DNA from 2 places in the Streptomyces sp. BBFR25 genome. Region 1 is predicted to be linked to the other one. Evidence: predicted binding sites of a transcription regulator. Region 1 holds the regulator's gene; the other holds the start of a gene.
What was found. The regulator HrcA, encoded in region 1, represses chaperone genes, less so after heat shock. The targets are predictions, from matches to a motif close to TTNGCACTCNGNNNNNCNGAGTGCNAA.

Region 1 (11,961 bases):
TAGCCGCCGAAGTAGGCCGGGTCGTCGGAGTTGACCGTGCACATCAGTCCGGCGTCGAGCATCGCGGGCAGCGGGTGGTCGGCGAGGGTGTCGACGGTGCGCAGGCGGACGTTGGAGAGCGGGCACAGGGTGAGCGGGACGCGCTCGCGCACCAGCCGCTCGACCAGCGCCGGGTCCTCCACGGAACGCAGCCCGTGGTCGATCCGCTCGACGCCGAGGACGTCGAGGGCCTCGACGACGTACGCGGGCGGCCCCTCCTCGCCCGCGTGCGCGACCCGGCGCAGCCCGAGGGCGGCGGCGGCCTCGTACACCTCGCGGAACTTCACGGGCGGGTGGCCGACCTCGGCGGAGTCCAGGCCGACGCCGGTGATGCGGTCCAGGTACGGCTTGGCCGCGTCCAGCGTCGCGAGGGCCGACTCGGCGGACTCGTCGCGCAGGAAGCAGAGGATCAGCCTCGTGGACACGCCGTGGTTCTCGCGACTGGCGCCCAGCGCCCGCCACAGCCCCTCCACGACCGTGCCCATCTCCACGCCCCGGGCGAGGTGGGCCTGCGGGTCGAAGAAGATCTCGGCGTGCCGGACGCCCTGGGCGGCGGCGCGGGCGAGGTAGGCGTTGGCCAGGTCCTCGAAGTCCCGCTCGGTGCGCAGGACGGCCATCAGTTCGTAGTACAGGTTCAGGAAGGACTGGAGGTCCTCGAAGCGGTACGCCTCACGCAGCGCGTCCTCGTCCGCGTACGGCAGGGACACGCCGTTGCGGGCGGCCAGCGCGAAGGCCAGCTCGGGTTCCAGGGTTCCTTCGATGTGGAGGTGCAGTTCAGCTTTGGGCAGGGGCATCAGAGCATCGTACGGCGGTTTCACCGACGTTTCGGAACCGGTACGCGGGTGAGGTCGCGGGCCACGGTCAGCTCGCCCTCGTAACCGGCCGCGCGCGCCTGCCGCTCGAATTCCCCGGGGTCGGAGTAGCGCTGGCTGAAGTGGGTGAGGACCAGGTGCCGTACGCCCGCGTCCCGGGCGACCCGCGCGGCCTGACCGGCGGTGAGGTGGCCGTGGTCGGTGGCGAGGGTCTCGTCCTCGTCGAGGAAGGTGGACTCGATCACCAGCAGGTCCGAGCCCTCGGCGAGCGCGTGCACGCCCGCGCAGAGCCGGGTGTCCATGACGAACGCGAACCGCTGGCCGCGGCGGACCTCGCTGACCTCGTCGAGCGCGACGCCGTTCAGCGAGCCCTCGCGCTGGATGCGGCCGACGTCGGGGCCCTTGATGCCGTGTGCGGCCAGGCGGTCGGGCAGCATGCGGCGGCCGTCGGGCTCGGTGAGCCGGTAGCCGTACGACTCGACGGGGTGGGAGAGCCTGCGGGCGTCCAGGGTGTAGGCGGGGGTGACCGCGAGGGCGCCGTCCGTGTCGACCGGGGCCTCGGTGAGGGCGACGGTCTCGCGGTAGGCGGTGGCGTACCGCAGGCGCTCGAAGAAACGCTGCCCGGCGCGCGGGTAGTGGGCGGTGATCTCGTGCGGCACCTGGTCCAGGTTGATGCGCTGGATCACCCCGGCGAGGCCCAGGCTGTGGTCGCCGTGGAAGTGCGTGACGCAGATCCGGTTCAGGTCGTGGGCGGCGACCCCGGCGCGCAGCATCTGGCGCTGCGTGCCCTCGCCGGGGTCGAACAGGATGCCCTCGCCGTCCCAGCGGAGCAGGTAGCCGTTGTGGTTGCGGTGCCGGGTCGGGACCTGGCTGGCGGTGCCGAGGACGACGAGTTCACGTACGGACACGGTGCCTGTCCGGGCCTATCCGGGGGGCCATTCGAGGCCGCGGCCGCCGAGCACGTGGGCGTGCGCGTGCCAGACGGTCTGTCCGGCGCCGCTGCCGGTGTTGAAGACGGTGCGGTAGCTGTCCAGCTTCTCGTCGTCGGCGACGGCCTGGGTCTCGCGCAGCACGTCGGCGGCGAGCTGCGGGGCCTCGGCGGCGAGGGCGGCGGCGTCCTTGTGGTGGGCCTTGGGGATCACCAGGACGTGGGTGGGCGCCTGCGGGTTGATGTCCCGGAACGCGACGGTCGTCTCCGACTCACGGACGATCGTCGCGGGAATCTGCCCTGCGACGATCTTGCAGAACAGACAGTCGTCCTGGGGTTCGCCGGCCACTTGGCTCTCCTCACACCGGTGATCTTCTGAGAGGGCATCGTATCCGCCCCAGCCGCCCCAGCTGCGGGCAGTCGTGCCTCCCCCAGTGCCTGAACGGCCTGGGAGGTACCCCCAGGGCGGCACGGGTGGGCGGTGGGGGTACCTCCCGCTCGAGCGAAGCCGAGAGTGGGGGAGGCACCCCGCTACGCCGGGCCGCGACATCCGTCTCCAGCCGACTACGGCAGGCTCGGCGGCGTCTTCGCCGGAGTCTCCTCCAGCGCCGCCAGCGCCAGCGCGATCGCCTCGTCCAGTTGGGGATCGCGGCCCGCCGCGTGGTCCTGCGGACGCTGCGGGACCTCCACGTCCGGGTCGACGCCGTGGTTCTCCACGCCCCACCCGTACCCCTCCAGCCAGAACGCGTACTTCGGCTGCGTGATCAGCGTCCCGTCCACCAGCCGGTAGCGGCTGTCGATGCCGATGACGCCGCCCCAGGTACGGACGCCGACGACCGGCCCGATCCCCAGCGCCTTGATCGCCGCGTTGACGATGTCCCCGTCCGAGCCGGAGAACTCGTTGGCGACGGCGACGACCGGTCCGCGGGGCGCGTCCAGCGGATAGCTGGTCGGCCGCATGCCGCGCGGCAGGTCCCAGCCGACGATGCGCCGGGCCAGCTTCTCCACCACCAGCTGGGAGGTGTGCCCGCCGCGGTTCTCCCGGACGTCGACGACCAGGCCCTCCCGGGCCACCTCGACGCGCAGGTCGCGGTGGATCTGGGCCCAGCCGGGGGCCTGCATGTCCGGGACGTGCAGGTAGCCGAGCCGCCCGCCGGAGTGCTCGTGGACGTAGGCGCGCCGGTCGGCGACCCAGGCGTGGTAGCGCAGCGGCTCCTCGTCGGCGAGCGGGACGACGACGGCGTGCCGCACCTCGCCGCCGCCCGACGGGGAGACGGTCAGCTCGACCGGTTTGCCCGCCGTGCCGACGAGCAGCGGTCCGGGGCCGGTGACCGGGTCCACGGCCTGTCCCGCGACCGCGACGATCGCGTCCCCGGCGCGCACGGCGACGCCGGGCGCGGCGAGCGGGGAGCGGGCGTCGGGGTCGGAGGTCTCCGAGGGCAGCACGCGGTCGATGCGCCAGGTGCCGTCCTCGTGCCGGGAGAGGTCGGCGCCGAGCAGGCCCTGCCGGGCGCCGGAGCCGTGACCGCCGCGCGGGGTGACGTAGGCGTGCGAGGTGCCGAGTTCGCCGTGCACCTCCCACAGGAGGTCGACCAGGTCGTCGTGGGTGGCGACGCGGTCCAGGACGGGCCGGTAGCGGTCCAGGACGCCGTCCCAGTCGACGCCGTTCATGTCGGCCCGCCAGAAGTGGTCCCGCATGATGCGGCCGGTCTCGTCGAACATCTGCCGCCACTCCGCGGCCGGTTCCACGGTCTGGCGGACCCGGCCCAGGTCGACGGTGACGTTGGTGTCGCTGTCCTCGTCGCCGGAGGCCCGCCGGTCGCTGGGCACGACCTTGAGCCGGCCGTCGGTCCACAGCAGCACCCGCTTGCCGTCGCCGCTGACCTCGTAGTGGTCGGCGTCGCCGCCGAGGTGCTCGACGCGCTGCTGGGCGAGGTCGTACCGCTCCAGCTCGGTGTGGGGGTCGGGGTCCTCCGGGGTGGCGCGGGAGGCGCCGAGGACACCGGTGAGCGGGTGGCGCAGCCACAGGACGCCGTCCTTGGCGGCGCGCAGCCGGGAGTAGCGGGCGGCCTCCACCGGGAAGGGCACGATGCGGTCGGCGAGGCCCTCGATGTCGATCCGGGTGGTGGGGGTGCCCTCGCTGTCGGGGGTCTCCTCGCGGTCCGGCGTCTCGAAGGGGCGGCCGTGGCGCTGCGGGCCGAAGGGCGAGGGCGTGGTCGCGGCGAGGGTGATCAGGTAGGGCCGGGCGCCCTCGACGAAGGCCAGGTCGAAGACGTGCTCGTCGTAGACCGGGTCGAAGGAGCGGGTGGAGAGGAAGGCGAGGTGCTTGCCGTCCAGGGTGAAGGCGGGCGAGTAGTCCTTGAAGCGCAGCGGGGTCGCCTCGCTCACCGACAGGTCGGTGGTGTTGGCGAGCTTGAGCTGGCGCAGCGGGTCGGGGCCGGGGTGGGACCAGGCGAGCCAGGCCGAGTCCGGCGAGAAGACCAGGCCGGACGCGTCGCCGTCCTCGCTGCGGTCGACCTCGCGGACCTCGCCGCTCTCGCGCTCGACGAGCAGCACCCGCCCGTCGTGCGAGGCGACGGCGACGCGGCTGCCGTCGGGGGCCACGGCGAGGTTCAGCACCCGGCCGAGCTGTCCGGCGGCCAGGCGCCGTGCGGTGGCGCCGGGGGCGAGCCCGGTGGCGGGCGCGAACTCCAGGGCGTCGTCGCCCTCGGCGTCCGTCACCCATACCACCCACTCCTCGCCGTCGGCGCGGAAGGTGCGCGGCAGCCGGTTGCGGACCCCGGGGGTGGCCGCGAGCGCGCGGGCGGGACCGGAGCGGTGGGTGACCCAGTGCACGCCGCCGCGCACGGCGACGGCGCTGCCGCGCGCGGTGTGGTCGGGGGACGCGGAGCCGAACCAGCGGGCGGCGTTGACCGGGTACGGCTGGAGGTCGACGCGGGCGCCGCCGAGCCGGATGTCGAGCCGTCGCGGCTCGGCGCCGTCCAGGTCGTCCAGCGTCCACAGTTCACCGGCGGAGGAGTAGACGACGCGGGTGCCGTCGGTGGCGGCGTGCCGGGCGTAGAAGCCGTCGACAGGCGTGTGCCGGCGCAGGTCGGAGCCGTCGGCGAGGGAGGAGTACAGGGCGCCGGTGCCCTCGTGGTCGGAGAGGAAGGCGATCCGGTCGCCGACCCAGAAGGGGTACTCGATGTTGCCGTCGAGGTCGGCGTGCAGGCGGACGAACTCGCCGTCGTCCTCGCGGTCGATCCACAGCTTGCCCGCCGTGCCACCCCGGTAGCGCTTCCACCAGGCGGCCTCGCGGCCCATCGGCGCGGACAGCAGCACGGTGTGCGGACCCTGGGCGACGTCGCCGACGGGCCCGTAGGGCAGGGTGTCCGCCGGTCCGCCGTCGAGCGGGACGGCGCGGGCCCAGCTGCGGCGCAGGCTGGCCTGGCCGTAGGTGCTCAGGGCGAGGACGCGGCCGTCGTCGGTCCAGCCGCGTACCTGGGTCCTGATGCTGCCCCAGTGGGTGAGGCGCTCGGCGCGGCCGCCGTCGACGGGCGCGACGTGCACCTCGGGGGCGCCGTCGCGGGTGGAGGTCCAGGCGACCGTGGTGCCGTCGGGCGAGATGCGCGGGTGGTTCACCGGCACGTTGTCGGCGCTGACCCGCCAGGCCCGGCCGCCGTCGAGCGGGGCGAGCCACACGTCGTCCTCGGCGGTGAAGGCGACCAACTCGCCGTGCGGGTGCGGAAAGCGGAGGTAGGCAGGCGCTGCGGGCTGAGTCACCCCCATACCCTATGCAGGGGCGCCGCCCGCCGACAGAGGTTTGGATCACTTCCCGGCCGCCGGCCGCCCATGACCGAGCGGCGGTGGGCTACTTGCCCTGCACCGGCCGGCAGTGCGGGTCGTCCGGGCACCAGATGGTCCGGGTGACGGTCACGGTGGGCCCGGGCCCGTTCTGGGAGGGCCGGTTCGCGGGCGGGGCGCTGGTGGCGTCGCAGTCGCCCAGTCCCTTGACCCGGAACCACTCCTTGCCGTCCACCTTCGCGGTCAGGTTCCCGCGCACACAGGCGCCGTTGACGACCCGGGTCACCTTGCCGTCGACGGTGATGTCCTGGCCGGTGTCCGTCCTGCCCTCGCAGTCGACGGAAGCGACGGCGTCCTCGGAGGCCGAGGCGGTGGTGCCCTTGTCCCCGAAGGAGGCGGTGCAGGTGAGCCACCGCACCTTCGCCTTCTGCCGCTCCAGTTCCCGGGTGACGGTCTGGTCGGTCGTGTACGCCACCGAAGCGGAGCTGAGCCCGCCCGGGTCGCACGCGACGAGACCACCGACGGCCACCGCCGAGCCGACGGCCACCGGAATCATGCGCCGAATCCGTCTCAAAGCCCCCATGGAGGGCAGCCTGCCACCGCACCGGGACCAGCGGTAGGGCGCATACGGCCACTCCTCACTACCGTGGGCGCCATGGGCAACGACCGCAGGCAGCGCAGGCTCGTGGTGGACGAACACACCACCTGGCTGTGGAGCCACCGGCAGAAACGCGGGCGCGACGGCATCTGGCGGGACGCGCTGACGCTGTACCGCGACGGCGTGCGGGTGCGGTTCGTGTTCCTCGCAGGCCCCGCGGGCTCGGGCCGCTGCACCACGGAGGGCCACCTCTGGTTCGAGGGCTGCGTGGCCGACGGCCGCGGCAACCTGCTCAACCTGCGCGAACCCGGTGTCGTACGGGCGCTGGTGGCGGAGGCCGGGCGGCGCGGACTGCTGCCCGGGCGCGGGGGCGGGCCGGTGGAACTGGACGGCTGGGGCCTGTTCGCGGCCGTGGCCGCCGCCGTCGACGGCCGACCGGGCGGGTCAGGACCAGCGGCCGGTGCGGGCCAGGAGTACGGCGGTCGCGGCGGTGCCCGCGGTGGAGGTGCGCAGGACGCTGCGGCCCAGCCGGTAGGGCGCCGCGCCGGCCTCGGCGAACAGGGCCAACTCCTCGGGGGACACGCCGCCTTCGGGGCCGACGACGAGCACGATGTGACCGGTGGCGGGGAGTTCGACGGCGGACAGGGGTTCCTCGCCGCTCTCGTGGAGTACGGCGGCGAAGTCGGCCTCGGCCAGAAGTGAGGCAACCTGCTTGCTCGTCGCCGCGTCCGCGACGTCCGGGAAGCGGACCCGGCGGGACTGCTTGCCCGCCTCGCGGGCCGTCGCCCGCCACTTGCCGAGCGCCTTCAGACCGCGCTCGCCCTTCCACTGCGTGATGCACCGGGACGCCGCCCAGGGCACGATCGCGTCGACCCCGACCTCGGTCATCGTCTCGACGGCCAGCTCACCGCGGTCACCCTTGGGCAGGGCCTGGACGACGGTGATGCGGGGCTGCTCGGCGGGCTCCTCGCGCACGCCGCCCACGAGGGTGACGACCAGGCGGTCCTTGCCCTCGGCGGCCCGCACGACGCCCTCGGCCCAGCGGCCGCTGCCGTCGGTGAGGACGACGTCCTCGCCCGCCCGCAGCCGCTTCACGGAGACGGCGTGCCGCCCCTCCGGGCCGTCGAGGACGTACTCCCCCGCGGTCAGGTCCTCCGGCCGCAGGGAGTCGGCCACGAACACCGGTGCCGTCATCGGGCGCCGCCTCCCGTCGCGTAGCCCGACAACCCCGACAACGCTGTCCCGGCGGCGGCGAGTTCGGCCGCCAGCACCTCCACCAGCTGTCCGGCGGGCAGTTCCCGGGCCATCCGGTGGCCCTGTCCCGCCCACAGGGCCATGCCCTGCGCGTCGCCCGCCTTCGCCGACGCCTTGCGCACCGGCGCGGTGAGGTGGTGCACCTCGGGGTAGGCGGCGGGGGCGTAGGGACCGTGCTCGCGCAGGAAGCGGTTGACCAGGGCGCGGGCGGGGCGGCCGGAGAAGGCCCGGGTGAGTTCGGTGCGGACGAACAGGGGGTTGGTCAGCGCCTGCTTGTGCAGGTCGTGCGCGCCGGACTCCGGAGTGGCGAGGAAGGCGGTGCCGAGCTGGGCCGCGCTCGCGCCGGCCGCGAGGACCGCGGCGATCTGGGTGCCGCGCATGATGCCTCCCGCGGCGACGATCGGCAGGCTCACCGCCTCCCGGACCTGGGCGACCAGCGACAGCAGGCCGGTGCCCAGGCCGCCGGTCTCCGGGTTGTCCCGGTGGGTGCCCTGGTGGCCGCCGGCCTCGACGCCCTGGGCGATCACCGCGTCGGCGCCGGACTGCTCGACGGCCCGGGCCTCGTCCACGGTGGTCGCGCTCACCAGCGCGAAGGTGCCCACGCGGTGCAGGGAGTCGACGGCCTCACGGCTCGGGACGCCGAAGTGGAAGGAGACCACCGGTACGGGGTTGTCCAGCAGTACGGCGAGCTTGGTGTCGTAGCCGTCGTCGCGGCCGCAGTCCGGGTCGCCCAGCTCCGTCTCGTACCAGGCGGCCTCGCCGGCCAGCTGGTGGGCGTAGACGTCGACGGCGGCGAGGTCGGCCGCCTCCGTCTGCGGGAGGAAGAGGTTGACGCCGAAGGGGCGGCTCGTCAGTCCCCGCAGCTGTTTGATCTCCTGGTACATCCCGTCCGCGGTCTTGTACCCGGCGGCCAGGAAGCCCAGCCCGCCCGCCTCGGACACCGCGGCCGCGAGCCGTGGCACGGAGACGCCGCCCGCCATGGGCGCCTGCACGATCGGGTAGGGGAAGAGATCGGTCAGTGCGGAGGACATGACGGCATGTTGTCACGTCCTCCACACAAGTCCGAATCCGGGCTTCCGTCGGCATACGCCAGGAGCATCCGCGTCCCCAGAAGGGCCTCAGCGCCCGGCGAAGGCGTCAGGTCCGCCCGTTGAACGCGTCCTTCAGCCGGGAGAACAAGCCCTGCTGCCCCGGCTGGAACTGACCCGTCGGGCGTTCCTCGCCGCGGAGTTTGGCCAGCTCGCGCAGGAGGCGTTCCTGTTCGGGGTCGAGCTTGCCCGGGGTGGTGACCTCGACGTGGACGATGAGGTCGCCTCGGCCGCCGCCGCGCAGGTGGGTGACGCCCCGGCCGTGCTTCGGGATCGACTGGCCGGACTGGGTGCCCGGGCGGATGTCGACCTCCTCCATGCCGTCGAGGGTCTCCAACGGCACCTTCGTGCCGAGGGCCGCCGCCGTCATCGGGATGGTGACCGTGCAGTGCAGGTCGTCGCCGCGGCGCTGGAAGGTCGAGTGGGGCAGCTCGTGGATCTCGACGTACAGGTCACCGGCGGGGCCGCCGCCGGGGCCGACCTCGCCCTCGCCCGCGAGCTGGATCCGGGTGCCGTTGTCGACACCGGCCGGGATCTTCACGGTCAGGGTGCGCCGGGAGCGGACCCGGCCGTCGCCCGCGCACTCCGGGCACGGGGTCGGGACCACGGTGCCGAAGCCCTGGCACTGCGGGCAGGGGCGCGAGGTCATGACCTGGCCCAGGAAGGACCGGGTGACCTGCGAGACCTCACCGCGGCCGCGGCACATGTCACACGTCTGGGCCGACGTGCCGGGCGCCGCGCCCTCACCGTTGCAGGTGTTGCAGACGACCGCGGTGTCGACCTGGATGTCCTTGGTCGTGCCGAACGCGGCCTCGTCCAGCTCCACCTCGATGCGGATCATCGCGTCCTGGCCCCGGCGGGTGCGCGAGCGCGGCCCGCGCTGCGACGCCGTACCGAAGAACGCGTCCATGATGTCCGAGAAGTTCCCGAAGCCACCCGCGCCGAAGCCGCCCGCGCCACCGCCGGCGGCCTGCGACAGGGGGTCGCCGCCGAGGTCGTAGACCTGCTTCTTCTGCGGGTCCGACAACACCTCGTAGGCGGCGTTGATCTCCTTGAACCGCTCCTGGGTCTTCGGATCGGGGTTGACGTCCGGGTGCAGCTCGCGGGCGAGCCTCCGGAACGCCTTCTTGATCTCGTCCTGGGAAGCGTCGCGGCGCACGCCGAGTACGGCGTAGTAGTCCGTGGCCACCTACGACTCCGCCAGGATCTGTCCGACGTACCGTGCCACTGCGCGTACCGCTCCCATCGTTCCCGGGTAGTCCATGCGGGTCGGTCCGACCACGCCGAGCTTGGCAACCGCCTCGCCGCCCGAACCGTAGCCGACCGACACGACGGACGTTGAGTTGAGTCCCTCGTGGGCGTTCTCATGACCGATCCGTACGGTCACGCCCGGATCCTTCGCCTCGCCGAGCAGCTTGAGGAGCACGACCTGCTCCTCCAGCGCCTCCAGCACCGGCCGGATCACCAAGGGGAAGTCGTGCCCGAAGCGGGTCAGATTGGCGGTGCCGCCGATCATCAACCGCTCCTCGTTCTCCTCGACCAGCGTCTCCAGGAGAGTGGAGAGCACGGTGGAGACCGTACCGCGATCCTCGGCCTCGAAGGGCTCCGCCAGATCTTCCACCAAAGACGGCACATCCGTGAAACGGCGCCCCGCGACCCGGCTGTTGAGCCGCGCCCGCAGATCGGCCAGCGACGCCTCGCCGAACGGCGCCGGGCAGTCGACCATCCGCTGCTCGACCCGGCCGGTGTCCGTGATCAGCACGAGCATCAGCCGCGCGGGCGCGAGCGAGAGCAGCTCCACGTGCCGCACGGTCGAGCGGGTCAGCGACGGGTACTGCACCACGGCGACCTGCCGGGTGAGCTGCGCGAGCAGCCGCACCGTGCGGGCCACCACGTCGTCGAGGTCGACGGCGCCCTCCAGGAAGTTCTGGATGGCACGCCGCTCGGGCGCGGTCATCGGCTTGACGCCGGCCAGCTTGTCGACGAAGAGCCGGTAGCCCTTGTCGGTCGGGATGCGCCCCGCGCTGGTGTGCGGCTGGGCGATGAACCCCTCGTCCTCCAGGGCCGCCATGTCATTGCGCACGGTGGCCGGGGAGACGCCGAGGTTGTGCCGCTCGGTGAGGGCCTTGGAACCGACCGGTTCCTCGGTGCCGACGTAGTCCTGGACGATGGCGCGCAGCACCTTCAGCCTGCGTTCACTGAGCATCGGCGCGCACCTCCAGCTGTCCGTCCGCCCGTTTCCGGCCTGTCTGTCCTGGCACTCATGGCTCGCGAGTGCCAGACTTCCCCGGCCCAGTGTACGGCCGTGGGGTACGCCCCCGGCAAGGCCGGGACCAAGCCGTTAGCGTCGTCGCCGTGACGGTGACTTGGGAAGAGCTGGGCTGGGAGCGACTGGCGGACGGGGTGGGGCGGTGCCGGCTGCCGGGGTGGGACTGCACGGCGGGGCTGGTGCTCGGCCCGGACGCGACGCTGATGGTGGACGCCGGGTCGAGCCTGGAGGAGGGCGCCCGGCTGCGCGAGGAGGCGCAGCGGCTGACCGGCCGCCGTGTGACACATCTCGCGCTGACCCACCCGCACTTCGACCACGTCTTCGGCGCGGCGGCCTTCCCGGACGCGGAGGTGTACGGCGCGTACGGCGCGGTGGGCACCGACGCGTTGTTCGCGCCGGGCGGACAGGGGCGCGAGGCGCTGCGCGCGGACGCGGTGGCGGAGGGCCTGGACGCGCGGCGCGCGGCGGCAGCGGCCGACGCGCTCGTCCCCGTCCGGCACGAGGTCCGCGGCGAGTGCGGGCTCGACCTGGGCGGCGGACGGCGGGTCCGGCTGGCCGACGTGGGCCCGGGACACACCGGGCACGACCTCGCGGTGCTGGTGCCGGGCGCCCCGGCGGTCGTCTTCTGCGGCGACCTGGTCGAGGAGTCCGGCGAGCCGCAGGCGGGCCCCGACGCCGTACCGGCGCGCTGGCCGGCCGCCCTGGACCGGCTGCTGGACCTGGGCGGCGACGACGCGCTGTACGTCCCCGGTCACGGAGCGGTGGTGGACGCGGCCTTCGTCCGGGCCCAACGGGACGCGCTGGCCGCCCGGTTCGGCGTGTCGCGCTGATCACGGGCGGGCGTTCCTCGTATCTTCGGCAGAATGCGCCAGTACTCCGCCGACCTGACCCCTCCGTGGAAGAAACCGCAGCCCGTTCCCGAGGTACCGGCCGATCCCGGCCTGGTGGTCGAGGAGCCCGGCACCGGTTTCTGCGGCGCCGTGATCGGCTGCGAGGCGGGCACGGTGACCCTGGAGGACCGCTTCGGCAAGCACCGGGTCTTCCCGATGGAACCGCGCGGCTTCCTGCTGGAGGGGCGCGTGGTGACGCTGGTCCGCCCGTCCTCCTCCGGTCCGGCGCGGTCCGCCCCCTCCCGTACGGCGTCCGGTTCGGTCGCCGTCCCCGGCGCCCGCGCACGGGTGGCGCGCGCC
Region 2 (11,961 bases), 2.2 Mb from region 1:
TCCTCGCAGCCCGCCAGCAGGCTGCCCAGCATCACGGTGTCGGCGCCGGCGGCCAGCGCTTTGCCGATGTCGCCGGAGTACTGGAGGCCGCCGTCGCCGATCAGGGGCACCCCGGCGGCGCGGGCGGCGAGGGAGGCCTCGTAGATCGCGGTGACCTGCGGGACGCCGATGCCGGCGACCACGCGGGTGGTGCAGATGGAACCGGGGCCGACGCCGACCTTGATGCCGTCCACACCCGCGTCGATCAGGGCCTGGGCCCCGTCACGGGTGGCGACGTTGCCGCCGACGACGTCGACGCCGACGCTCGACTTGATCTTCGACATCCAGCTCAGCGCGTTGCTGTTGTGGCCGTGCGAGGTGTCGACGACGAGGAAGTCCACCCCGGCCTCGGCGAGGGCCTGGGCGCGGTCGAGCGCCTCGGGGCTGGCACCCACGGCGGCGCCGACCAGCAGGCGGCCCTTCCCGTCCTTCGCGGCGTGCGGGTACTGCTCGGCTTTCACGAAGTCCTTGACCGTGATCAGGCCCTTGAGGACGCCGTCGCCGTCGACCAGCGGAAGCTTCTCGATCTTGTGGCGGCGCAGCAGCTCCATGGCGTCCACGCCGGAGATGCCGACCTGGCCGGTGACCAGCGGCATCGGCGTCATGACCTCGCGCACCTGCCGGGTGCGGTCGGTCTCGAAGGCCATGTCGCGGTTGGTGACGATGCCGAGCAGCTTGCCCGCGCCGTCGGTGACCGGGACACCGCTGATGCGGAACTTGGCGCACAGGGCGTCGGCCTCGCCAAGGGTGGCGTCCGGGTGGATGGTGATGGGGTTGGCCACCATGCCCGACTCGGAGCGCTTCACCAGGTCGACCTGGTTGGCCTGGTCCTCGATGGACAGGTTGCGGTGCAGGACGCCGACGCCGCCCTGGCGGGCCATGGAGATGGCCATCCGGGACTCGGTCACCTTGTCCATGGCCGCGGAGAGCAGCGGGATGTTGACCCGCACGTTGCGGGAGATGCGGGACGAGGTGTCGACCGCGTTCGGAAGCACCGCGGAGGCGCCCGGCAGCAGCAGCACGTCGTCGTAGGTCAGCCCGAGTGTCGCGAATTTCTCGGGCACTCCGTCGACGTTGGCAGTCATGACACCTTCCCCAAATGGCCTTGATCGGTGCGGATGTCCATGCTAACGGGAAGTGGACGTGGGTCATTCCACGATCAAGGAAGCGTGCGACCTTCGTGCTTTTGTACGAGCCGGTCCGGCGCACGGCACGCTGCGCGAACCGCCCGAACTACTGCTCCGCCAGCGCCCGCAGCCGGCTCAGCGCCCGGTGCTGGGCGACCCGGACCGCCCCTGGTGACATTCCCAACATCTGTCCGGTCTCCTCGGCCGTGAGTCCGACCGCGATGCGCAGCAGGAGCAGCTCGCGCTGGTTCTCCGGCAGGTTGGCCAGCAGTTTCTTGGCCCAGGCGGCGTCGCTGTTGAGCAGCGCCCGCTCCTCGGGGCCCAGCGAGTCGTCCGGCCGCTCGGGCATCTCGTCGGACGGGACGGCCGTCGAGCCGGGGTGGCGCATCGCGGCGCGCTGGAGGTCGGCGACCTTGTGGGCGGCGATGGCGAAGACGAACGCCTCGAAGGGGCGTCCTGTGTCCTTGTAGCGGGGCAGCGCGAGCAGGACCGCGACGCAGACCTCCTGGGCGAGGTCCTCGACGAAGTGCCGGGCGTCGCCGGGCAGCCGGGACAGCCGCGTACGGCAGTAGCGCAGCGCCAAGGGGTGGACATGGGCGAGCAGGTCGTGCGTGGCCTGCTCGTCCCCGTCTACGGCGCGGTGGACGAGTCCACCGACCGTCCCCTGATCAGGGGCCGCCTCGTCGTCACGCATCGGTCCATGGTGCCTTGCGGCCGTCCGATCCGTGGCTCCGTGCCCGTTGTTGTGCACCGAAGCGTTATGAGCAGGTGCGCCGGAACTCATCCCCTGCGCCCTCCCCTTCCGCTCGAACGACTCGTCCCCGAGGAACTCCACACCTCAAGGATGCGTCATCCGCGGCGAAACGAGCAGCGCGCATCCGGCGGGTCGCCTTGTCACCCCCGCTCACCTCGCGATAAGCGGGGATCGTCACCTCCCCGACCGGCCTCGTCGGCCTCCACCGCACGGGGTGCTCCTAGCGGACCAGGCCCCACCGGAACCCAAGCGCCACCGCGTGCGCCCGGTCCGAGGCGCCGAGCTTCTTGAAGAGCCGACGGGCGTGGGTCTTGACGGTGTCCTCGGAGAGGAACAGCTCACGTCCGATCTCGGCGTTGGAACGGCCGTGGCTCATGCCCTCGAGCACCTGGATCTCCCGCGCGGTGAGCGTGGGCGCGGCACCCATCTCGGCCGAGCGCAGCCGGCGCGGGGCGAGCCGCCAGGTCGGGTCGGCGAGGGCCTGGGTGACGGTGGCGCGCAGCTCGGCGCGCGAGGCGTCCTTGTGCAGGTAGCCACGGGCACCGGCGGCGACCGCGAGGGCCACGCCGTCCAGGTCCTCGGCGACGGTGAGCATGATGATGCGCGCGCCGGGGTCGGCGGACAGCAGCCGCCGGACGGTCTCGACACCGCCCAGACCGGGCATGCGCACGTCCATCAGAATCAGGTCCGAGCGGTCGGCTCCCCAGCGGCGGAGGACTTCCTCGCCGTTGGCGGCCGTCGTCACGCGCTCGACGCCGGGCACGGTCGCGACCGCGCGGCGGAGCGCCTCTCGGGCAAGCGGGGAGTCGTCGCAGACGAGGACGGAAGTCATGGCCGTCCTCCGCAGCTGATGCGCGTCACGTTGAGCCTCCAGGCTGGTACGAAATCGTCACCTGTGCGGTCGACCGTCCCGGACGCCCGCCCGAGCACTTGTTCCTTCAACCGCCTCCGCACTCTCAACGATGGTCACTCGAAAGAGTTACGGGGCTGTGTGTCGTCTTCGGCACTCTACGTGAGGGGGCGGGCACGCAGCAGACACGCGCGGGGGACCCGCGCCGTTTCCTCACATGCGGTGCCCCATTTAGCCGCTTTTCTTCCGCTTCGGCGGTGTCTGCGACTAGATTCGCAATGAGTCATATTTTCATCTCCTTAGATCGTAGTTGTACGGTCGTGGACACCGTATCCACCCAGAACGGCTACAAGGGGTCACGCAATGGCAGATTTCTCCCGCCTTCCCGGACCGAACGCGGATCTGTGGGACTGGCAGCTCCTGGCTGCGTGCCGCGGGGTGGACAGCTCGCTCTTCTTCCATCCGGAAGGCGAGCGCGGTGCGGCACGGAGTGCTCGCGAGAACTCGGCCAAGGAGGTCTGCATGAGGTGCCCGGTCCGCGCCGAGTGCGCGGCGCACGCGCTGGCTGTGCGCGAACCGTACGGCGTGTGGGGCGGACTGACCGAGGACGAGCGCGAAGAACTGATGGGACGGGCCCGCAACCGCCTGGTGGCGGCCACGGCATCGGCGTCGGCCGACGGGGAGGCGGCCGCACCTCACTGAAGGAACGTTTCTCTGGACGTACGCGACGACGGGCCCCTCAAGGACCCCGCAGGGCCCCCCGACGCGGTCAGCGCGCCGCCGGCTGGCGCGCGCCCGCCCGGGCCAGCTCGTCCAGCGTGGCCGCCACGGCCGGCACCTGCGCCAGGTCGGGCAGCGTGAGCGCGACGATCTCCCGCCGCACGGCCGGCTCCAGCGCGACCGTGCGCACTCCCCGGGGCCGTACGGACTCGACGGCGAGCTGGGGCAGGACGGCCACGCCCAGGCCCGCGCCGACCAGGCCGACCACCGCCGGGTAGTCGTCGGTCGCGAAGTCGATGCGGGGGGTGAATCCGGCCCCCTCGCACACCTCGACCAGTTGGCCGCGACAGCGCGGGCAGCCCGCGATCCAGGACTCCCGGGCCAGCTCGCCGATGGCCACGGACCCGACCCCTTCCGTACGGGCGAGCCGGTGCTCCTCGGGAACCAGCGCCACCAGCCGGTCGCTCAGCAGCGGCCGTACGGCCAGGTCGTCCCACTCCTCGGCGCCGGCCGCGCCCTCGTAGCGGAAGGCGAGCGCCACGTCGCAGTCCCCCTCGCGCAGCAGCTCGACGGACTTCGGCGGCTCGGCCTCCTCCAGGGAGACCCGGGTGCCGGGGTGCGCGGCGCGCAGCGCGGCCAGCGCGGTCGGTACGAGGGTGGAGCTGCCGCTGGGGAAGGAGACCAGCCGGACCCGCCCGGCGCGCAGCCCGGCGATCGCGGCGACCTCCTCCTCGGCCGCCGTCAGCCCGGCGATGATCCCGGCGGCGTGCCGCACCAGCGCCTCTCCGGCCTGGGTCAGCCGCATCTCGCGCCCGGTGCGCACCAGCAGCGGAGTGCCGACGGACGACTCCAGGGCCTTCATCTGCTGGCTGACGGCGGGCTGGGTGCAGCCCAGCTCGCGCGCCGCGGCGGAGAAGGAACCGGTGGATGCCACGGCGCGCAGCACGCGGAGATGACGAGCCTCGATCACACCCCCGAGGATAAGCGACCCTTTGACCGGACGCCGAATAATGCGTCGCCGCTTTGACCGCGCATGCCCTACCGTTCTCGCATGCACCTTCCCGCCATGAGGCTTCTGTCCGTCAACCTGGGACGCGCGAAGGCGGTGCCGTACACGGACCAGCCCGAGGGCGTCACCGGCATCGACAAGCGGCCGGCCGACGGCCCCGTGCGGGTCGCGGCGCCCGGAACGGAGTGGGCCGGGGCGAGCGGCCTGGCCGGTGACACCGTCTGCGACGCGCGGCACCACGGCGGGGACGACCAGGCGGTGTACGCGATGACGCGCGAGGACCTGGACGCCTGGGAGCGGGAGCTGGGCCGCGAGCTGCCGAACGGCTCGTTCGGCGAGAACCTCACCACCACCGGCCTGGACCTCGCCGGCGCCCTGATCGGCGAGCGCTGGCGGGTCGGCCCCGAGCTGCTCCTGGAGGTGACGTCCGGCCGCATCCCCTGCCGCACCTTCCAGGGCCACCTGGGTGAACCGCGCTGGGTGAAGCGCTTCACGGAGAAGGGCGCGCCGGGTGCCTACTTCCGGGTCATCGAACCCGGTGAGATCCGTGCGGGCGACCCGGTGCGGATCGTGCACCGGCCCGCCCACGAGGTGACGGTCGCGCTGCAGTTCCGCGCGGTGACCACCCAGCGGGAGCTGCTTCCCCGGCTGCTCGCGGCGGGCGACGCGCTGCACGCGGAGGCGCTGGCGTCGGCGCGGAAGTACGTGGCGCAGTACGGCGGCTGAGCGGGGCGGACGCGCTCGGTCCGCACCCGTGATCGCGCGCCCTAACCTTGCGCCATGACAACGGCATTGATTACGGGATCGACGGCGGGCCTCGGCGCCGCGTTCGCGCGTCGGCTGGCGGCCGACGGGCACGACCTGGTGCTGGTGGCCCGGGACACCAAGCGCCTGCGCGAACAGGCCACCGAACTGCACGACCGGCACGGCATCGAGGCCGAGGTGCTGACGGCGGACCTGTCGACGGACGCCGGCATCGACGCGGTGGCCGCCCGGCTGGGGGACCGCCGGAGCCCCGTCGATCTGCTGGTCAACAACGCCGGTTTCGGCAACAAGGGCCGTTTCCTCGACGTGCCCATGGCCGACGAGCTGACCATGCTCAAGGTGCACTGCGAGGCGGTGCTCCGGCTGACCTCGGCGGCGGTGGAGCCGATGCGGGAGCGGGGCCGCGGCGGCGTCGTCAACGTGGCCTCCGTCGCCGCCTTCGTCCCGCGCGGCACCTACGGCGCCTCCAAGGCGTGGGTCGTGCAGTTCACCCAGGGCGTGGCGAAGGACCTGGCCGGCAGCGGCGTACGTCTGATGGCCCTGGCCCCCGGCTTCGTGCGCACCGAGTTCCACGAGCGCGCCGGCATGGGCACGGACAACATCCCGAACTGGATGTGGCTCGACGCGGACAACGTCGTCGCCGCCGCCCTCGCGGACCTCTCCCGCGGAAAGACCCTGTCGATCCCCGACCCCCGCTACAAGACCCTGATGGGCGCGGCGAAGCTGGTACCGCGGGGGCTGCTCGGCGGACTCACGTCGCGCACGGGGCGGAAGTACGGGCCGCAGTAGGGGTGGGAGCCGCCGTCGCCGCTCGTCCCCTCGGCGCGAGTCCCGCTCGGCACGGGGCTCCCTTCGGCATCGGCGGCGTGATCGGCGGTGGCGTCACCCGACCGTGTGATCCAGCCCGGTCCGCCCCGAACCGTGTGCCGGTGCGGCGTAGCGTCGGGTGGCTGCGGCCGTGGTGTGCGGGAGGCCGCGGGTCGGCGAGGGAAAGGGCGGAGCGGGTGAGCGCGGGCACGGGTGACCGGGGCGAGCTGTTCGTCGACGGCACCGGCGGAGGGCGTCGAACGGACGGGGGGACGGCGGGGGGCACGCGGCGGGCGGCTGCCGCCGGGGCGGACGGGAGGCCGGTGGACGGCGGAGCGGCGGTGCTGTTCTCCGACGGCGCGCCCGCGCCCTCGCACTCCCCGGGCGCCACGGCGCTGCCACGGGCCCGTACCGCCCCGTCGCGCGGAGGACCCCGGCGGGAGCGGAAGTCGTGGCAGCGGGTCGCGCAGCGGATCGTGCCGGACGACCTGCAGCCGGACGTCCTGCGGCTCGAACTCGTCGACCTCGGGGACGCGTTCCGCGCCTACCAGCGGCGTCGCGAACCCGACCTGGCCGTCCTGGCCGAACTGCACGACCGCAAGGCCCGTGCCTTCGCCGCGTGGGCCGCCGTCACCGGCGACGCCTCCCTGCGCGAGGAGGCACAGCGGGCGGAGGCGGCCGCGCGCACCACCCGCGAGATGGACGCGAACCGCCACGGGGTCGCCGTGGACGGGAGCGGGGCGGTGGTCGAACGGCTGCTGACCCGGGGGCAGGGCGCCCACGCCCGTGTCGTGCTGGAGCACGTCGGGGCCCACGCCCCGCTCCCCGGGGCCGACGCCCGGCTCGCGGTGCTCATGCTCACCCTGCGGGCCGCGCGCGCCGGTACCGGGAACGTCACCGGGCAGGACTTCGGCGGCTGGCTGCAGGACGACTCCGAGCGGGTGCTCCAGCAGCTGGTCGACGTCGGCTGGCTGCGGCTGCCGGAGACGGTCACCGTCGCCGAGGCGCTGGACGCGCGGCCCGAGCAGCCCGCCCAGGTCACGGTTCCCACGCTGCTGCCCGGCGGGGCCCGCCCGTTCCTCTTCGGCAAGGTCACCCGGGCGCGGCTCTCGGGGTGGGCGCAGAAGGTGGTGGGCGACCGGAAGCTCCGGAAGAAGAAGGCCGGTGCCGCCGCGAGGCTCCTCGCCGTGTACACCGCGGCGCACAGCCGTCCCGACGGGCTCCTCGCAGACGCCGGCGAGGACGGCGACGGCCTCGCGCTGGACAGGGTCGCCGCGTTCTGCGCCGTGCGGCCCGAGGACGTCACCGAGCACGTCGGACTGCTGGTCGCCGCCGGCTGGCTCGCGGAGGAGGCCGACACCGCCGGGGGGCGGCTGCGGGGGCGGCTCACCGAACGGGTACTGCCGCTGAGCGGACTGCTGTGACGGCTCCTCGCTGAGGGCGTCAACGGAATCGCCCCCAAGGGGCGCGGGGAACTGCGCGAGCAACTCCCACGGCGCCGCACCCGGCACGGAACCCGCCGGGGCAGACGCGAAGCCGCCACCCCGGAAAAGCGAACGGTGCCCGGCCCCCCGCAGGGGACCGGGCACCGTTCGCTCAGCTCAGCTCAGCGCAGCGCTCAGTGGGAGTGGCCGTGGCCGTGGCCCGCGGCCGCCGGCTCTTCCTCTTCCTTCTTCTCGACGACCAGGGTCTCGGTCGTCAGCAGGAGGGAGGCGATGGAGGCGGCGTTCTCCAGGGCGGAGCGGGTGACCTTCACCGGGTCGATGACGCCGGCCTTGACCAGGTCGCCGTACTCGCCGGTGGCGGCGTTGAAGCCCTGGCCCTTGTCCAGCTCGGCGACCTTGGAAGTGATGACGTAGCCCTCCAGGCCGGCGTTCTCGGCGATCCAGCGCAGCGGCTCGACGGCGGCGCGGCGGACGACCGCGACACCGGTGGCCTCGTCGCCGGTCTTGCCGAGGTTGCCCTCCAGCACCTTGACGGCGTGGACCAGCGCGGAGCCACCACCGGAGACGATGCCCTCCTCGACCGCGGCGCGGGTCGCGGAGATGGCGTCCTCCAGACGGTGCTTGCGCTCCTTCAGCTCCACCTCGGTGGCGGCGCCGACCTTGATCACGCACACGCCGCCGGCCAGCTTCGCGAGGCGCTCCTGGAGCTTCTCGCGGTCCCAGTCGGAGTCCGTGGACTCGATCTCGGCCTTGATCTGGTTGATGCGGCCCTCGACCTCGTCGCGCTTGCCGGCACCGTCGACGATGGTGGTGTCGTCCTTGGTGACGGTGATGCGGCGGGCGGTGCCGAGCACGTCCAGGCCGACCTGGTCGAGCTTGAGGCCGACCTCCTCGGAGATGACCGTGGCGCCGGTGAGGACGGCCATGTCCTGCAGCATCGCCTTGCGGCGGTCGCCGAAGCCCGGGGCCTTCACCGCGACGGCGTTGAAGGTGCCGCGGATCTTGTTGACGACGAGGGTGGAGAGCGCCTCGCCCTCCAGGTCCTCGGCGATGATCAGCAGCGGCTTGGAGGCGTTGGCCTGGATGACCTTCTCCAGCAGCGGCAGCAGGTCCGCGATGGAGGAGATCTTGCCCTGGTTGATCAGGATGTACGGGTCGTCGAGGACGGCCTCCATGCGCTCCTGGTCCGTCACGAAGTACGGCGACAGGTAGCCCTTGTCGAAGGCCATGCCCTCGGTGAAGTCCAGCTCCAGACCGAAGGTGTTGGACTCCTCGACGGTGATGACACCGTCCTTGCCGACCTTGTCCATCGCCTCGGCGATCAGCTCGCCGACCTGCTGGTCCTGGGCGGACAGCGCGGCCACGGCGGCGATGTCGGACTTCTCGTCGATCGGGCGGGCGGTGGCGAGAAGGTCTTCCGACACGGCGGCGACGGCCGCGTCGATGCCCTTCTTCAGCAGCGCCGGGGAGGCACCCGCGGCGACGTTCTTCAGGCCCTCGCGCACGAGCGCCTGGGCCAGCACGGTGGCGGTGGTGGTGCCGTCACCCGCGATGTCGTTGGTCTTGGTCGCCACCTCCTTCACCAGCTGGGCGCCGAGGTTCTCGTACGGGTCCTCGATCTCGACCTCGCGGGCGATGGTGACGCCGTCGTTGGTGATGGTGGGGGCGCCGAACTTCTTGTCGATGACGACGTTGCGGCCCTTGGGGCCGATCGTCACCTTCACGGTGTCGGCGAGCTTGTTGACGCCGCGCTCGAGGGCGCGACGGGCGTCCTCGTCGAACTTCAGGATCTTCGCCATGGGAGCGTGAGCCCTCTTCCGGAAATCTTGGGGTTATACGGCAACTGCGCCCCCGACGCCCGGCTTTTTATGGTCGCGGGAGCCAGGGGCGCAGCTGGAAAGCAGGGTGCTTCGGTGAAGTGAAGCGCTACTTCTACTTCTCGACGATCGCGAGCACGTCGCGGGCCGAGAGGACGAGGTACTCCTCGCCGTTGTACTTCACCTCGGTGCCGCCGTACTTGCTGTAGAGCACGACGTCGCCGACGCTGACGTCGAGCGGAAGACGGTTGCCGTCCTCGAAGCGGCCCGGGCCCACGGCCAGGACGACGCCCTCCTGGGGCTTCTCCTTGGCGGTGTCCGGAATGACCAGGCCCGAAGCCGTGGTCTGCTCGGCGTCGAGCGGCTGGACCACGATGCGGTCCTCGAGCGGCTTGATGGCAACCTTGGAGCTGGTGGTCGTCACGATCCGACCTCCCCCTTCGGAGATCTCACGGGGTTAACTGTCTGAGGTGGCGACCAGGTGGATCCGTCGTCGCGGGTGCCGGACCTGCCCGTCGCGTAGTTGGCACTCTCCAGTGGGGAGTGCCAGTGCCGAGACTATGACTGCGATTAGCACTCGGTCAAGCGGAGTGCCAATGCCGGCGGCGCGTCGGCGGGGTTTTGGTGTGAACGCCGGTTTGTGAAGGCACCCTGCGTGGGTGTGGGCGTCGCCGGGGGCGGCCGCCCCCAGGCCCCCGCTTCGGCCCTGAACGGGCCTTGTCCTCAAACGCGGGACGGGCTGAGTGATGCCGGTCGGCGTCAAGAGGTCAGGCGTAGTCCTCCAGGTTGCCCACCCTCAGCCCCTGCTCCTCGATCGTCCTCAGCAGACGTTCCGTGCGGGCCGTCAGGTGCGTGGCCGTCGGGTGGTCCGGGTCGACGGCGATGATGTCGCCGGGGTGGAGGCGGTGGTCGCCGCGCGTGTAGGTGAGGGCGCCCTCGGCGTCGAGGGTGGCGCGCCACAGGACGAGGGCCGTGATGCCGCAGTCGGCGGCGGCGCGCAGGGTCGTGGTGTCGTACGTGCCGTGCGGCGGGCGGAAGAGGTGGGCGCGGACGCCGAAGCGGGACCTGAGCTTGGTCTGCTGGCCGCAGATCTCGGCGCGCTGCCCGGCGTAGGGCAGGCCGCGCAGGGAGCGGTGGTCGAGGGTGTGGTTCTGCAGGCTCGCGCCGAACGGGCGCAGCCGGGCGAGGTCGCCGTAGGCCGGACCGGCGACCGTGTCGGTGAGGAACAGGGTGACCGGAAGGCGCCGTTCGCGGACCAGGCCGGTGAAGGCGGGGTCGCGTTCGGCGCTGTCGTCGTAGGTGAGGAAGACGACCGGGTCGTCGGTGCGGACGTGGTCCACGACCGGCGGCAGCCGCCCCTGGTCGGCGCCCTGGGCGGGGTCCCCGGCCACCGCCGCGTGTTCGGCCGGAGAGGCGAGCCGGTCGCAGGCGGCGAGCGGGAGCAGCAGGGCGGCCAGGGCGGCGCAAGCCGGGCGGAACCGCCCTCGCCTCACAGGTAGTCCTCCAGGCGGGCCACCGCGTATCCCTCGGCGGTGATCCGGTCCAGGAAGCGGCGGGCCATGTCGGTCATCGTGCCGTCCCAGTCGTCGGTGCCCCGGAAGTGGGTGAGGACGATGTCGCCGGGGTGCAGGTCCTGGTCCCACTCGCGGTACTCCCAGTGGTCGACGAACACCTCCTCGCTCCAGATCGGGGCGTACTCGATGCCGCAGGACTTGGCGGCGCGCAGGGTGTCGCGGTCGTAGTTGCCGAAGGGCGGGCGGAAGAGGACGGGGCGCTTGCCGTAGCGCTTCTCCATCACGTCCTGCATGCCGCAGATCTCGTGCTTCTGCTCCTCGTAGGAGAGCGCGGGGAGGTAGGGGTGGCTCAGGGTGTGGTTGTTGAGGGTGACGCCGCGGGCCTGCATCTTCTTGAAGTAGCCGTAGTCGTCCTTGATCTCCTCGTCGGTGAGGAAGACGGTGTACGGGATCTTCAACTCGCTCATCATCCTCAGGAACGCCGGGTCCTTCTCGGCGCCGTCGTCGATGGTGAGGAAGACGATCTTCTCCTTGGTGGGGACGGTGGTGAAGACCGGCGGGAGGTCGTCCGACTCCTGGCCGTCGACCTCGAAGCCCTCGCGGGCCTTGATCTCCGGCTTCTTCGCGGGGGGCGCGGGCGCCGTCAGCGGGACCCTCCTGAGGTCCCAGCGCTTGGCCGCGGCGACCAGGGCGGCCCGGGCCTCGCGCGCCTTGGCCGCGCCGTCCACCGCGCGGGCCGGGGGCGCCTGGCCGCCGGGGGCGCCCCGCACCCCCTGGTCGTCGCCCTGCGCGCAGCCGGCGGCGAGGGCGGCGACGGCGAGGACGGCGGTGGCGGTCGCCGCGCGCCCGCGGAGTGCGGCACGAGAGACCCGGGACACGCGACGCGACGCCCGACTTTTGTCATTTTGTACGACTACTCGCATAGTGCCGGATCCTCGCAGTCCCCGGCCGCCGGACCCGGCCCGACACCGCGCCGGAGGCACACCATCCACCGACTGGCCCACAATGAGTCGGTGAACGACCTGGACTCCCTCCTCGCCCTGCTGGCCCCCGAAGGCCGCGCGCTCCTCGACGAGGTGCGCGACACCGACCCCGCACGGGAGTTGGCGGTCGC

Region 2: a site for HrcA is predicted at 9,904-9,930, ahead of groES (co-chaperone GroES). Genes of this name have one in related genera too.

Annotation. Positions count from the first base shown of each region.
Region 1 covers NZ_CP172447.1:2,904,240-2,916,200, forward strand. The annotation lists gene ACGH52_RS13215 (adenosine deaminase) at 1-833, opposite strand, end outside; gene ACGH52_RS13220 (ribonuclease Z) at 854-1,759, opposite strand; gene ACGH52_RS13225 (histidine triad nucleotide-binding protein) at 1,775-2,128, opposite strand; gene ACGH52_RS13230 (S41 family peptidase) at 2,344-5,547, opposite strand; gene ACGH52_RS13235 (hypothetical protein) at 5,630-6,118, opposite strand; gene ACGH52_RS13240 (16S rRNA (uracil(1498)-N(3))-methyltransferase) at 6,605-7,354, opposite strand; gene ACGH52_RS13245 (nitronate monooxygenase) at 7,351-8,445, opposite strand; gene dnaJ (molecular chaperone DnaJ) at 8,552-9,691, opposite strand; gene hrcA (heat-inducible transcriptional repressor HrcA) at 9,692-10,708, opposite strand; gene ACGH52_RS13260 (MBL fold metallo-hydrolase) at 10,858-11,601, shown strand; gene ACGH52_RS13265 (DUF3097 domain-containing protein) at 11,635-11,961, shown strand, end outside.
Region 2 covers NZ_CP172447.1:5,059,676-5,071,636, reverse strand. The annotation lists gene guaB (IMP dehydrogenase) at 1-1,124, opposite strand, end outside; gene ACGH52_RS23330 (sigma-70 family RNA polymerase sigma factor) at 1,273-1,860, opposite strand; gene ACGH52_RS23325 (response regulator transcription factor) at 2,141-2,752, opposite strand; gene ACGH52_RS23320 (WhiB family transcriptional regulator) at 3,134-3,472, shown strand; gene ACGH52_RS23315 (LysR family transcriptional regulator) at 3,540-4,460, opposite strand; gene ACGH52_RS23310 (MOSC domain-containing protein) at 4,557-5,225, shown strand; gene ACGH52_RS23305 (SDR family NAD(P)-dependent oxidoreductase) at 5,280-6,053, shown strand; gene ACGH52_RS23300 (hypothetical protein) at 6,269-7,495, shown strand; gene groL (chaperonin GroEL) at 7,690-9,315, opposite strand; gene groES (co-chaperone GroES) at 9,449-9,757, opposite strand; gene ACGH52_RS23285 (polysaccharide deacetylase family protein) at 10,101-10,826, opposite strand; gene ACGH52_RS23280 (polysaccharide deacetylase family protein) at 10,823-11,770, opposite strand; gene ACGH52_RS23275 (methyltransferase domain-containing protein) at 11,861-11,961, shown strand, end outside.